Regions from separate parts of the Streptomyces sp. BBFR2 genome, predicted to be linked through region 1. Evidence: riboswitches for the same ligand, from Rfam matches in the RefSeq annotation. Region 1 holds a riboswitch; the other holds the start of a gene.
What was found. A riboswitch is a leader RNA that binds a small molecule or an ion and turns the genes downstream of it on or off. The one in region 1 is predicted to bind cobalamin.
Positions count from the first base shown of each region.

Region 2: it holds a riboswitch for cobalamin, as region 1 does, so the genes downstream of both, ACGH2B_RS22545 (cobalamin biosynthesis protein) here and cobN (cobaltochelatase subunit CobN) in region 1, are expected to answer to the same signal.

Region 1 covers NZ_CP172415.1:3,584,303-3,589,165, forward strand. The annotation lists gene ACGH2B_RS14205 (precorrin-8X methylmutase) at 1-201, opposite strand, end outside; gene cobG (precorrin-3B synthase) at 335-1,765, opposite strand; cobalamin riboswitch at 2,716-2,836, shown strand; gene cobN (cobaltochelatase subunit CobN) at 2,874-4,863, shown strand, end outside.
Region 2 covers NZ_CP172415.1:5,544,004-5,548,866, reverse strand. The annotation lists gene ACGH2B_RS22560 (class II aldolase/adducin family protein) at 1-452, opposite strand, end outside; gene ACGH2B_RS22555 (anion permease) at 1,289-2,536, shown strand; gene ACGH2B_RS22550 (hypothetical protein) at 2,562-2,795, shown strand; cobalamin riboswitch at 2,977-3,130, shown strand; gene ACGH2B_RS22545 (cobalamin biosynthesis protein) at 3,251-4,249, shown strand; gene ACGH2B_RS22540 (cobyric acid synthase) at 4,246-4,863, shown strand, end outside.

The DNA.
Region 1 (4,863 bases):
GCGCAGCGCGGCGCGCGCGCTCGCCACCACGCCGGGTGAGAAGGCGAGGTCGCGGACGAGGTCGACCATGCCGCAGGCGTGGATCATGCGGACCGCGACCCGGCTGACGTCGGCGGGCAGCCCCGCGAGGTCCGCCTCGGCGCGGATGGTGGCAAAGGACTGGCGGTAGATCGCCGCCCCGTCCTTCTCGTAGTCGAACACGGTGCCCTCGGTGTGGTGGGTCGGTGGTGGGGTGGGGAAACGGGTGCCGGATCGGGGTTTCCGGTCCGGGGTACTGCGTCGGGACGGGGTACGCGCTAACGGGCGCGGGGCCCGGGGCGTGGCCCGGTGGCGGTCACGGTGCGGTACCCGGGGCCGCCGGGGGCACCCCGGGCGCGACGGCTTCCGCCACCTGCCGCACGGTGGCGCCCGCCGCGAGCGGCTCCGGTGGCGCCCCCGGCCGGACCACGGTGACGTCGTAGCCACCGCCGGTCGCCAGGACGTCGATCCAGGCGCCGTGCGGGTGGCCGCAGCGGCGGTAGCAGCCGGACCACTGCACCGGCAGCGCGGGAGCCCGCCCGAGGGCCGCCGCCACGGCGCTCGCGTCGGCCCGTACGTCGGTCAGGGATTTGGCGCACCCGGGGCGCCCGGTACAGGCGCCGAGCCGGTACCAGGGCGAGTCCGGGGCGGTGACCAGGCCCGCGTCCGCGCACTCCCGCAACCGGGCGGCGGCCACCGGCCCGGCGACCCCGGGGACGAGGACGCCGCGCCACGGGGTCAGCCGGAGCGTGCCGTCCCCGTCGCCGGCGATACGGGTCAGCAGGCGCCACTGCGCGCCGGTCAGCCGCCCCAGCGGCGCCAGGACGCTCAGCGTGCGGCGCCCGCCGGGCCCTTCGACGGGTCCGGGTGACGGCGCACCGCCTTCCGGCCGGTCCGGGACGGTGCCGGGCGGTACGTACGCGGCGGGGACCCCGGCGGCGCGTAGTCGTTCGCCGACGGCGCGCGCGTCCGGCGCCGCGCCCCCCGGAAGATCCCGGACCCGCCAGGCGCCGCTGCCGCTCGCGTCGGCGGCGTCGAGGAAGACCCGGGCGGCGGCGAGCGCGGCACGGGCGGCGTCGGCGCCCGCGACCCGCAGCGCCGCCGGGGCGCCACCGGTACCGTCGGGGGAGCCGAGGAAGAGGAGAGCGGAAGGGGCGGCCCCGGGAGCGCCCCCCGGCCCCGCGTCGGCCGCGCCCGCCGCTCCCCCCGCGCCTGCCGCGTCTTCCGCGTCTTCTGCGATCAAGGTCACATCTCCGCCGAGGCCCGTCACGTCGCCCCGGCCGTCGTCCAGGACGAAGAGGAACCGGCCCGAAAGCCGCGCCGTCCACTCCTGCGCGCAGAGCATTCCGTCCAGCTCACGGGCCCAGCGCCGCACGTCGGCGGGGGTGCGGCCGTCGAGTCCGGCGAGCGGCGAGGCGACGATGTTGCGGACGCGTTCATGGCGTACGGAGGGCAGCAGACCGGCGTCGGCCAGCAGCGCGGCCAGGTCGCCGCCGCAGCCGTCGCCGAGGCCGCGCAGCTCCACGTTGCCGCGCGAGGTGAGGGAGAGCCCGCCGTCCCCGAAGCGGTCCGCCGCGTCCGCCAACGCGGTCGCCTGACGCTCCGTCAATTCCCCGGCGGGTACCCGTACCCGGGCCAGCGCACCGTCCGCCGCCGTGTGCAGCCGCAGCGCTCCCGGGCAGGCGTCACCGCGCTCACGCAGCGGCGGCTGGGCCCCGGAGGGCCGGTTCGAGGGGGAGGGCGGCATGGCCGCGAGCATACCGACGCCCCCCGAAGGCCGACGGCGCCCCGGGGCCCGCCCCGCCCACCGGCCCGGACACCCACCACCTCGCACGCGCCCCGTCCGGGATGCCCGTACGGGGCCCGGACCCGCATCCCGCAGCGGCCACCCGCCCTCTACGGGGAACGGCCCGCGTCCCGTAGGGGCCGCGCGCAGCCCTGTACCTCCGGAGCCACGCCCCCGGACGGGGAACCCGCGCTTCGGACCGGGCCCGCACCCCGTAAGTCCGAGGGCCCCGCCCCCGAGGGCCCGCCCCCGGTGAGGCCACCCGAGGATGCCCGCCCCGCCCGCCGCACGGCCCTGGCCGCCGCCCCACCGGAGCCGAACCCGCGCCCCGGGCCGCCCCGCACCCCGTACGCGCGGGGCCCCGCACCCCGTACGGCCGCCCGCAAGGGGCTCCGCACCTCGGGCCGGCCCCGCACTCCACCCCGGGCCGGCCCCGCACCCCGTAAGGCCACCCCGCAGGACCCACGCCCCGCACCCCGTACGGACTCCGCCCCGCACCCCGTACAGGCCCGAGCCCCCGCCCATCCAGCCGCCCCTCCCCGCAGGGGCACCCCGTAAGGCCACCCCGCAGGGCCCACGCCCCGCACCCCTTAGGGACTCGGCCCCGCACCCCGTACGGGCTCGGCCCCGCACACCCCGTACGGGCCCGACCCCCCCGCCCATCCAGCCGCCCCTCCCCGCAGGGGCACCCCGTAAGGCATCCGTGCGCCCGACCCGTAAGGCCATCCCGCCCGGGCCGCCCCATAGGGACATCCCGTAAGGGCAACCCACGATGGATCGCGCCGCGCCCCCAAGGCGCCCCCTGACCTCGTGCGTCGATCCGAAGGCCCGCTCCCGTGGCGGCGGGGCAGCCCTTACCATTCACTCCGGTGGGTCAGCCGGCCCGCCGACGCCGGCGACGGCGACGAGGGCTTTTCCCGACGCGGGGCGGCCCTCAGGGAGGAAGCCCGGTGAGAGTCCGGCGCGGTCCCGCCACTGTGAGCCCGGCAGCCGCCGGGTGAGTCAGGAACTCCCGCCGTCCAACGAACCACCCGGGGCGCGGATACCCCGAGGAAGGCTCTGCGCTCGCATGCTTCTGCTGCTGTCGACCTCCGACACCGATCTCCTCAGCGCCCGCGCCGCCGACGGCCCCGTGCCGTTCCGGCTCGCCAACCCGGCCCGGCTCGACCTCGCCGAACTCCCCGCGCTGCTCGACGGCGCCGACCTCGTCGTGGTCCGTCTCCTCGGCGGTATCCGCGCCTGGGAGGAGGGCCTGAACCTCCTCCTCGCCGAGGACCAGCACCGCCCCGTCGTCGTCCTCACCGGCGAACAGGCCCCGGACGCCCAGTTGATGGAGGCGTCCACCGTCCCCGTCGGCATCGCCGCCGAGGCGCACGCCTACCTCGCGCACGGCGGGCCGGAGAACCTCGGCCGCCTCGCCCGCTTCCTCTCCGACACCGTTCTGCTGACCGGCCACGGCTTCGAACCGCCGCAGCCCGCCCCGTCCTGGGGCGAACTGGCCCGGCCCGCCGCCCGTACGGACATCGACGGCCCGCTCATCCCGGTGCTCTACTACCGCGCCCACCACATGAGCGGCAACACCGGCTTCGTCGACGCGCTCTGCACCAAGATCGAGGAGGCCGGCGGCCGGCCGCTGCCGCTCTTCGTCGCCTCGCTGCGCGCGCCCGAACCGGAGCTGATCGAGGCGCTGCGCCCGGCCGACGCCATCATCACCACCGTCCTCGCGGCGGGCGGCACCAAGCCCGCCGAGGCGTCCGCCGGCGGCGACGACGAGTCCTGGGACGCGGGCGCGCTCGCCGCCCTCGACGTGCCGATCCTCCAGGCGCTCTGCCTGACCGGGAACCGCGCCGCCTGGGAGGAGAACGACGAGGGTCTCTCCCCGCTGGACGCCGCCACCCAGATCGCCGTCCCCGAGTTCGACGGCCGCCTGATCACCGTCCCGTTCTCCTTCAAGGAGATCGACGAGGACGGTCTGCCGACGTACGCCGCCGACCCCGAGCGCGCCGCCCGCGTCGCCGGGATCGCCGTCCGCCACGCCAAGCTCCGCCACATCCCGGCGCCGGAGAAGAAGCTGGCGCTGGTCCTCTCCGCGTACCCCACCAAGCACTCCCGCATCGGCAACGCCGTCGGCCTCGACACCCCCGCCTCCGCCGTCGCCCTCCTGCGCCGCCTGCGCGAGGAGGGTTACGACTTCGGCGACGAGGAAGTCCCCGGTCTCGCCTCCGGCGACGGCGACGAGCTGATCTACGCCCTCATCGAGGCGGGCGGCCACGACCAGGAGTGGCTGACCGAGGAACAGCTCGCCAAGAACCCGGTCCGCATCCCCGCCGCCGACTACAAGCGCTGGTACGCCACGCTGCCGCAGGAGCTGCGCGACGCCGTCGAGCGGCACTGGGGCCCGCCGCCCGGCGAGATGTTCCTCGACCGCAGCCACGTGGACGAGCCGGGCCGCGACCCGGAGGGCGATATCGTCCTCGCCGCCCTGCGCCGCGGCAATCTGCTGATCCTCATCCAGCCGCCGCGCGGCTTCGGCGAGAACCCGATCGCGATCTACCACGACCCCGATCTGCCGCCGTCCCACCACTACCTCGCCGCCTACCGCTGGATCGCCGCCTCCGCCGACGACGGCGGCTTCGGCGCCGACGCCATGGTCCACCTCGGCAAGCACGGCAACCTGGAGTGGCTGCCCGGCAAGAACGCGGGCCTCTCCGCCGCCTGCGGCCCCGACGCCGCCCTCGGCGACCTCCCCCTCGTCTACCCGTTCCTCGTCAACGACCCGGGCGAGGGCACCCAGGCCAAGCGCCGCGTCCACGCCACCCTCGTCGACCACCTCGTCCCGCCGATGGCGCGCGCCGAGTCGTACGGCGACATCGCCCGGCTCGAACAGCTCCTCGACGAGTACGCGCAGATCAGCGCCATGGACCCGGCGAAGCTCCCGGCCATCCGCGCGCAGATCTGGACCCTCATCCAGGCCGCCAGGCTCGACCACGACCTCGGTCTGGAGGCCCGCCCCGACGACGACGGCTTCGACGACTTCCTCCTCCACGTCGACGGCTGGC
Region 2 (4,863 bases), 2.0 Mb from region 1:
AGTTCGTCGCTGCCGTACGGGGCGTAGGGGGCGACGCGGACGGGGCCACCGAGGGCGGCGGTCATGTAGTGGACGGGCGGGAGTTCGCCGGTGAGGACGGTGACGGCGGTGGCGTGCGGGGCGTGGGTGTGGACGAGGGCCGTGGCGTCGGTGGCGCGGTAGACGGCGAGATGCATGGGGAGTTCGCTGGTGGGCGGGAGGCTGCCCGCGCACTGCCGGCCGTCGAGACCGACGGCGGTGAGGTCCCCGGGGCCGAGGCGGTCGTAGGGGACGCCGCTGGGCGTGACGAGGACGGTGTCGCCGACGCGGGCCGAAACATTGCCGGAGGTGCCGACGACGAGCCCGTCGGCGACGGTACGGCGGGCGGTGGCGACGACCTCCTCCCAGGCGGCCGCGAGGGCATCGGCCCCGGGCCGGTCCGGCTGCGGGGCGGGGACGCTGGGACGGGTCACGGGTTCCTCCGATGCGTGGGCGGCGGGTCGCCGTCACCGTACGGGCGGGGCGGCCCTCGGAGGGGCGGCTACGCGGGAGGGGCGACGGTGGGCCCGTCGTTGTACGGGCCGGGCGGCCGTTCGGGCGCTCGCGCGGCGGCCTGGCATGGGAGGGGCGGGGCGGGCCGCCCCGGAGGAACGGGGCCGTTGCCGCGGCGGCCGGGGCCGGCGCCGTTACGGGAAGTCCGTTCATACGGGGAGCCCCGCCGACGGCCCATCGCGTACGGACCGGGCGGGGGCTCCGGGGAGATCCGCCCGCGCGGCGGACCGCCCCGGAGAGGGCGGCAGAAGCCCGGCCGCGGGCGACGGCCCGCCGCCGTGGAGGCCGGTCGGTCCGTTCGACGCGAGTGCGTTCGCGTGGGGGTGCCGGTGCGGTCCGGGGCGGGCGTACGGAGGCGCGGGAGGTGGGGCGGCGTGCGCCGCGCTCGAACGGCGGGGCGTTCCGGGGGCCGGGGGTTTCGGCCAGGCGTGCGGGGTGGCGGGGGCCGTGGATTCGCGCCAGGTCCGCGTGCGGAGGGGGACGCGGGGCGGGGCGAGGGGGCGGGGCGTCCACCAGCGGGGTGACGGATTGCGACGGGGTCGTTCGGATGCTGTTCACGGGCGGCGGAACAAGCCATATTCGGGCCGAGCGGCAGCTCATTCGAGCCACATACAGATGGGGTGCAAGTGACGTGTGAGATACCTCCTTCCGAACACTGCGACGGCGTCATTACCGGGCCCGGCCACGTTCATCTCCCGTTCACCCACCCTTCGTACGTTTCCGGCGTCACTGACCATCGAACTGATTGCCTGGGTGAATGGAACACATCACGCTTCTCATCGGGATCGTGATCGTCACGGCCTTGGTGTTCGACTTTACGAACGGCTTCCACGACACGGCCAACGCCATGGCCACCACCATCTCCACCGGCGCGCTGCAGCCCAAGATCGCGGTGGCGATGTCGGCGGTCCTCAACCTCGTCGGCGCGTTCCTGTCCGTGGAGGTCGCCAAGACCATCTCCGGCGGGATCATCGACGAAAGCGCCGGTATCAGACCTGAAGTGATCTTCGCCGGTCTGGTCGGCGCGATCGTCTGGAATCTCCTCACCTGGCTCGCCGGCCTTCCCTCCAGCTCCTCCCACGCCCTGTTCGGCGGTCTGATCGGCGCCACGTTGGTGTCCGTGGGCACCGGCGGTGTGCACGGCGGCGCCGTGGTGATGAAGGTCCTGATCCCGGCCGTGGCCGCCCCGGTGGTCGCCGGTATCGCGTCGATGGCCGCGACCCGGCTGACGTACCGGCTGGCCCGGGGCCGCGACGAGCAGGAGACGGCCAAGGGCTACCGCGCCGGGCAGATCGCCTCGGCGGCGCTGGTCTCGCTGGCGCACGGCACCAACGACGCGCAGAAGACGATGGGTGTCATCACCCTCGCGCTGATCACCGGCGGTGTGGTCGCCCCGCACTCCGACCCGCCGCTGTGGGTCATCGCCTCGGCCGGTATGGCCATCGCCCTGGGGACGTACCTGGGCGGCTGGCGGATCATCCGCACCATGGGCAAGGGCATCACCGACATCCAGCCGCCGCAGGGCTTCGCCGCCCAGACCGGCGCCGCGGCCACCATCCTGGCCTCCTCGCACCTCGGCTTCGCGCTCTCCACCACCCAGGTCTGCTCGGGTTCGGTGATGGGTTCGGGTCTGGGCCGCAAGGGCGGTGTGGTGCGCTGGTCGACGGCGGTACGGATGGTCGTCGCCTGGTGCCTGACGCTGCCGGCCGCGGGCCTGGTGTCCGCCGGTGCCGCGCTCCTGGCCGACCAGGGTGACTGGGGCGTCACGGCCGTCGCGATCCTCGCGCTCGGCATCTGCGGCGCCATCTGGGCCGCGTCCCGCCGCAAGCCCATCGACCACAACAACGTCAACGAGACCGAGTTCACGGAGCCGCCCGGTGTGGTCACCGCGGCCCTCCAGACGGTCTCCCCTCCCCCGGCCGGGTCGCTGAACCCCGTCGAGGGCGAGGAGTCCGCCCCCGCCGCGAGCGCCCCGCGCGCCAAGACCGCGACAGCCGCCGGCTGACCGCCCGAATCTGAGGAACCGCAGCATGAGCATCGACTGGGCAGCTCTCGGCCAGGTCTTCGGCGTCACCCTGGTGGTGACGGTCGGGATCGTGGGCCTGTTCACGGTCGGCATCGTCGGCACGGCCCGTACCCGGACCGAGGGCGCGCCCGCCACGGCGGGTGCCCCGGGCGCCGGCGCGCGGATCGGCGGCCTCGCCGCCTACGCGGTCTGCGCGGCGGCGGTGGCGTACGGCATCTATCTGATCGTCGCCGCCTGACCCGTCCGGCACGGCGTACCCGGCGCCCGGTCACCGCACCTGAGCGGTGGCCGGGCGCCGTGCGTCGTGCCGGTCCTGTGGCCTCTGCCACATGGCCCGCGATACCACGGCGTCGCAGGTCACGGGTGAGTTGACGGGGTTGGCGGGGCGTGGTGGACTTCCCACGCCAATCGGCGACAGCAGAGGAAGTCCGGTGTGAATCCGGCGCGGTCCCGCCACTGTCACCGGGGAGCGCACCTCCGACGAAGGTCACGGTCCGCCCCGTGCACGCCCGACGGGCGCACGCCAGGACTGGAAGGCCGGGGGACGCGCCGATCCGGGAAGCCAGGAGACTCCTGTCGCCGTCACGTCGAACCAGGGCGCGGACCCTGAGTGAGGACATACCGCCATGCCCGGCCGCCCTGCCAGATCCTCCCTGCCGCAGTCCCTCCGAGGCGTGACGGCGGTCTGATCCGATGCGTGCCGAACACGCCGGCTACGCGTGCGGTGCGGTCCTGGGCTTTCTCGGTGATCTGCTCGCCGCCGACCCGCGGCGCGGCCATCCGGTGGCCGCCTTCGGGCGCGGTGCGGCGGCCGTCGAGGCCCGGCTCTGGCGCGACCACCGCGGTGCCGGCGCCGTCCATACCCTGCTCTGCGCGGGCGGCGCGACCGCCGGCGCCACGCTGCTGACCCGCGCGGTACGCGGGACCGCGCCCGCCCCCTCCCCCGTACGGACCGCCGCCGTCACCGCGCTGACCGCCGCCACCGTCTGGTCGGTGCTGGGCGGTACCTCACTGGGCCGGGAGGCGCGGGCCGTCGGCGACGCGCTGGCCGCCGGGGACCTCGACCGGGCACGGCGGCGGCTGCCGCATCTGTGCGGCCGGGATCCGCAGGCGCTGGACGAGGCGCAGATGGCGCGGGCGGTCGTCGAGTCGGTCGCGGAGAACACCTCGGACGCGGTGGTGGGCGCGCTGGTGTGGGGCGCCGTCGGCGGTGTCCCGGGGCTGGTGGCGTTCCGGGCGGTGAACACCCTCGACGCGATGGTGGGTCACAAGTCGCCGCGCCACCGCCGGTTCGGCTGGGCGTCGGCGCGGCTGGACGACGTCGCCGGGTGGCCCGGCTCCCGGCTGACCGCCGCGCTCACCGTGCTCGCCGCCCCGGACCGGCGCGGCGCGCTGCGGGCCTGGCGGCGGGACGGCGGCGCGCATCCGAGCCCCAACGCGGGCCCGGTGGAAGCCTCGTTCGCGGGCGCGCTGGGCGTACGGCTCGGCGGGACGCTGGCGTACGGCGGGCGTGTCGAGCACCGGCCGCGGCTGAACGGCGGGGGCCGTGCGGTGGCGACACAGGACATCGCGCGGGCGGTGCGGCTCTCGCGGCGGGTGAGCGTGGGGGCGTTGACGGTGACGGTGGCCGGGCGGCTGCTGGCGGGCGCGGTGCGTCCGGCCCTCGCCCGGCGGAAGGGCGGGGTGCGGTGACGGGCGGCGGACTGCTGATCGCGGGGACGACCTCCGACGCGGGCAAGAGCGTGGTGACGGCGGGGATCTGCCGCTGGCTGGTGCGGCAGGGCGTGGACGTCGCGCCGTTCAAGGCGCAGAACATGTCGCTGAACTCGTTCGTGACGCGGGACGGCGCGGAGATCGGCCGGGCGCAGGCGATGCAGGCGGCGGCCGCCCGGGTGGAGCCGTCGGCGCTGATGAACCCGGTGCTGCTCAAGCCCGGCGGGGACCGCAGCAGCCAGGTGGTGCTGCTGGGCAAACCGGTCGGCGAGATGAGCGCGCGGGGGTACTTCGGGCGCCCCGGGAGCGGTGCGCGCCCGGCCGGCCGCGAGGAGCTGCTCGGCACCGTCACCGAGTGTCTGGCCGAGCTGCGGCGCGCCCATGACGTGGTGATATGTGAGGGCGCGGGCTCCCCGGCGGAGATCAATCTGCGGCGCACCGACATCGTCAACATGGGGATCGCGCGGGCCGGGCGGCTGCCGGTGGTGGTGGTCGGTGACATCGACCGCGGCGGGGTGTTCGCGTCGTTCTTCGGGACGACGGCGCTGCTGGCCGAGGAGGACCAGGCGCTGATCGCCGGGTATCTCGTCAAC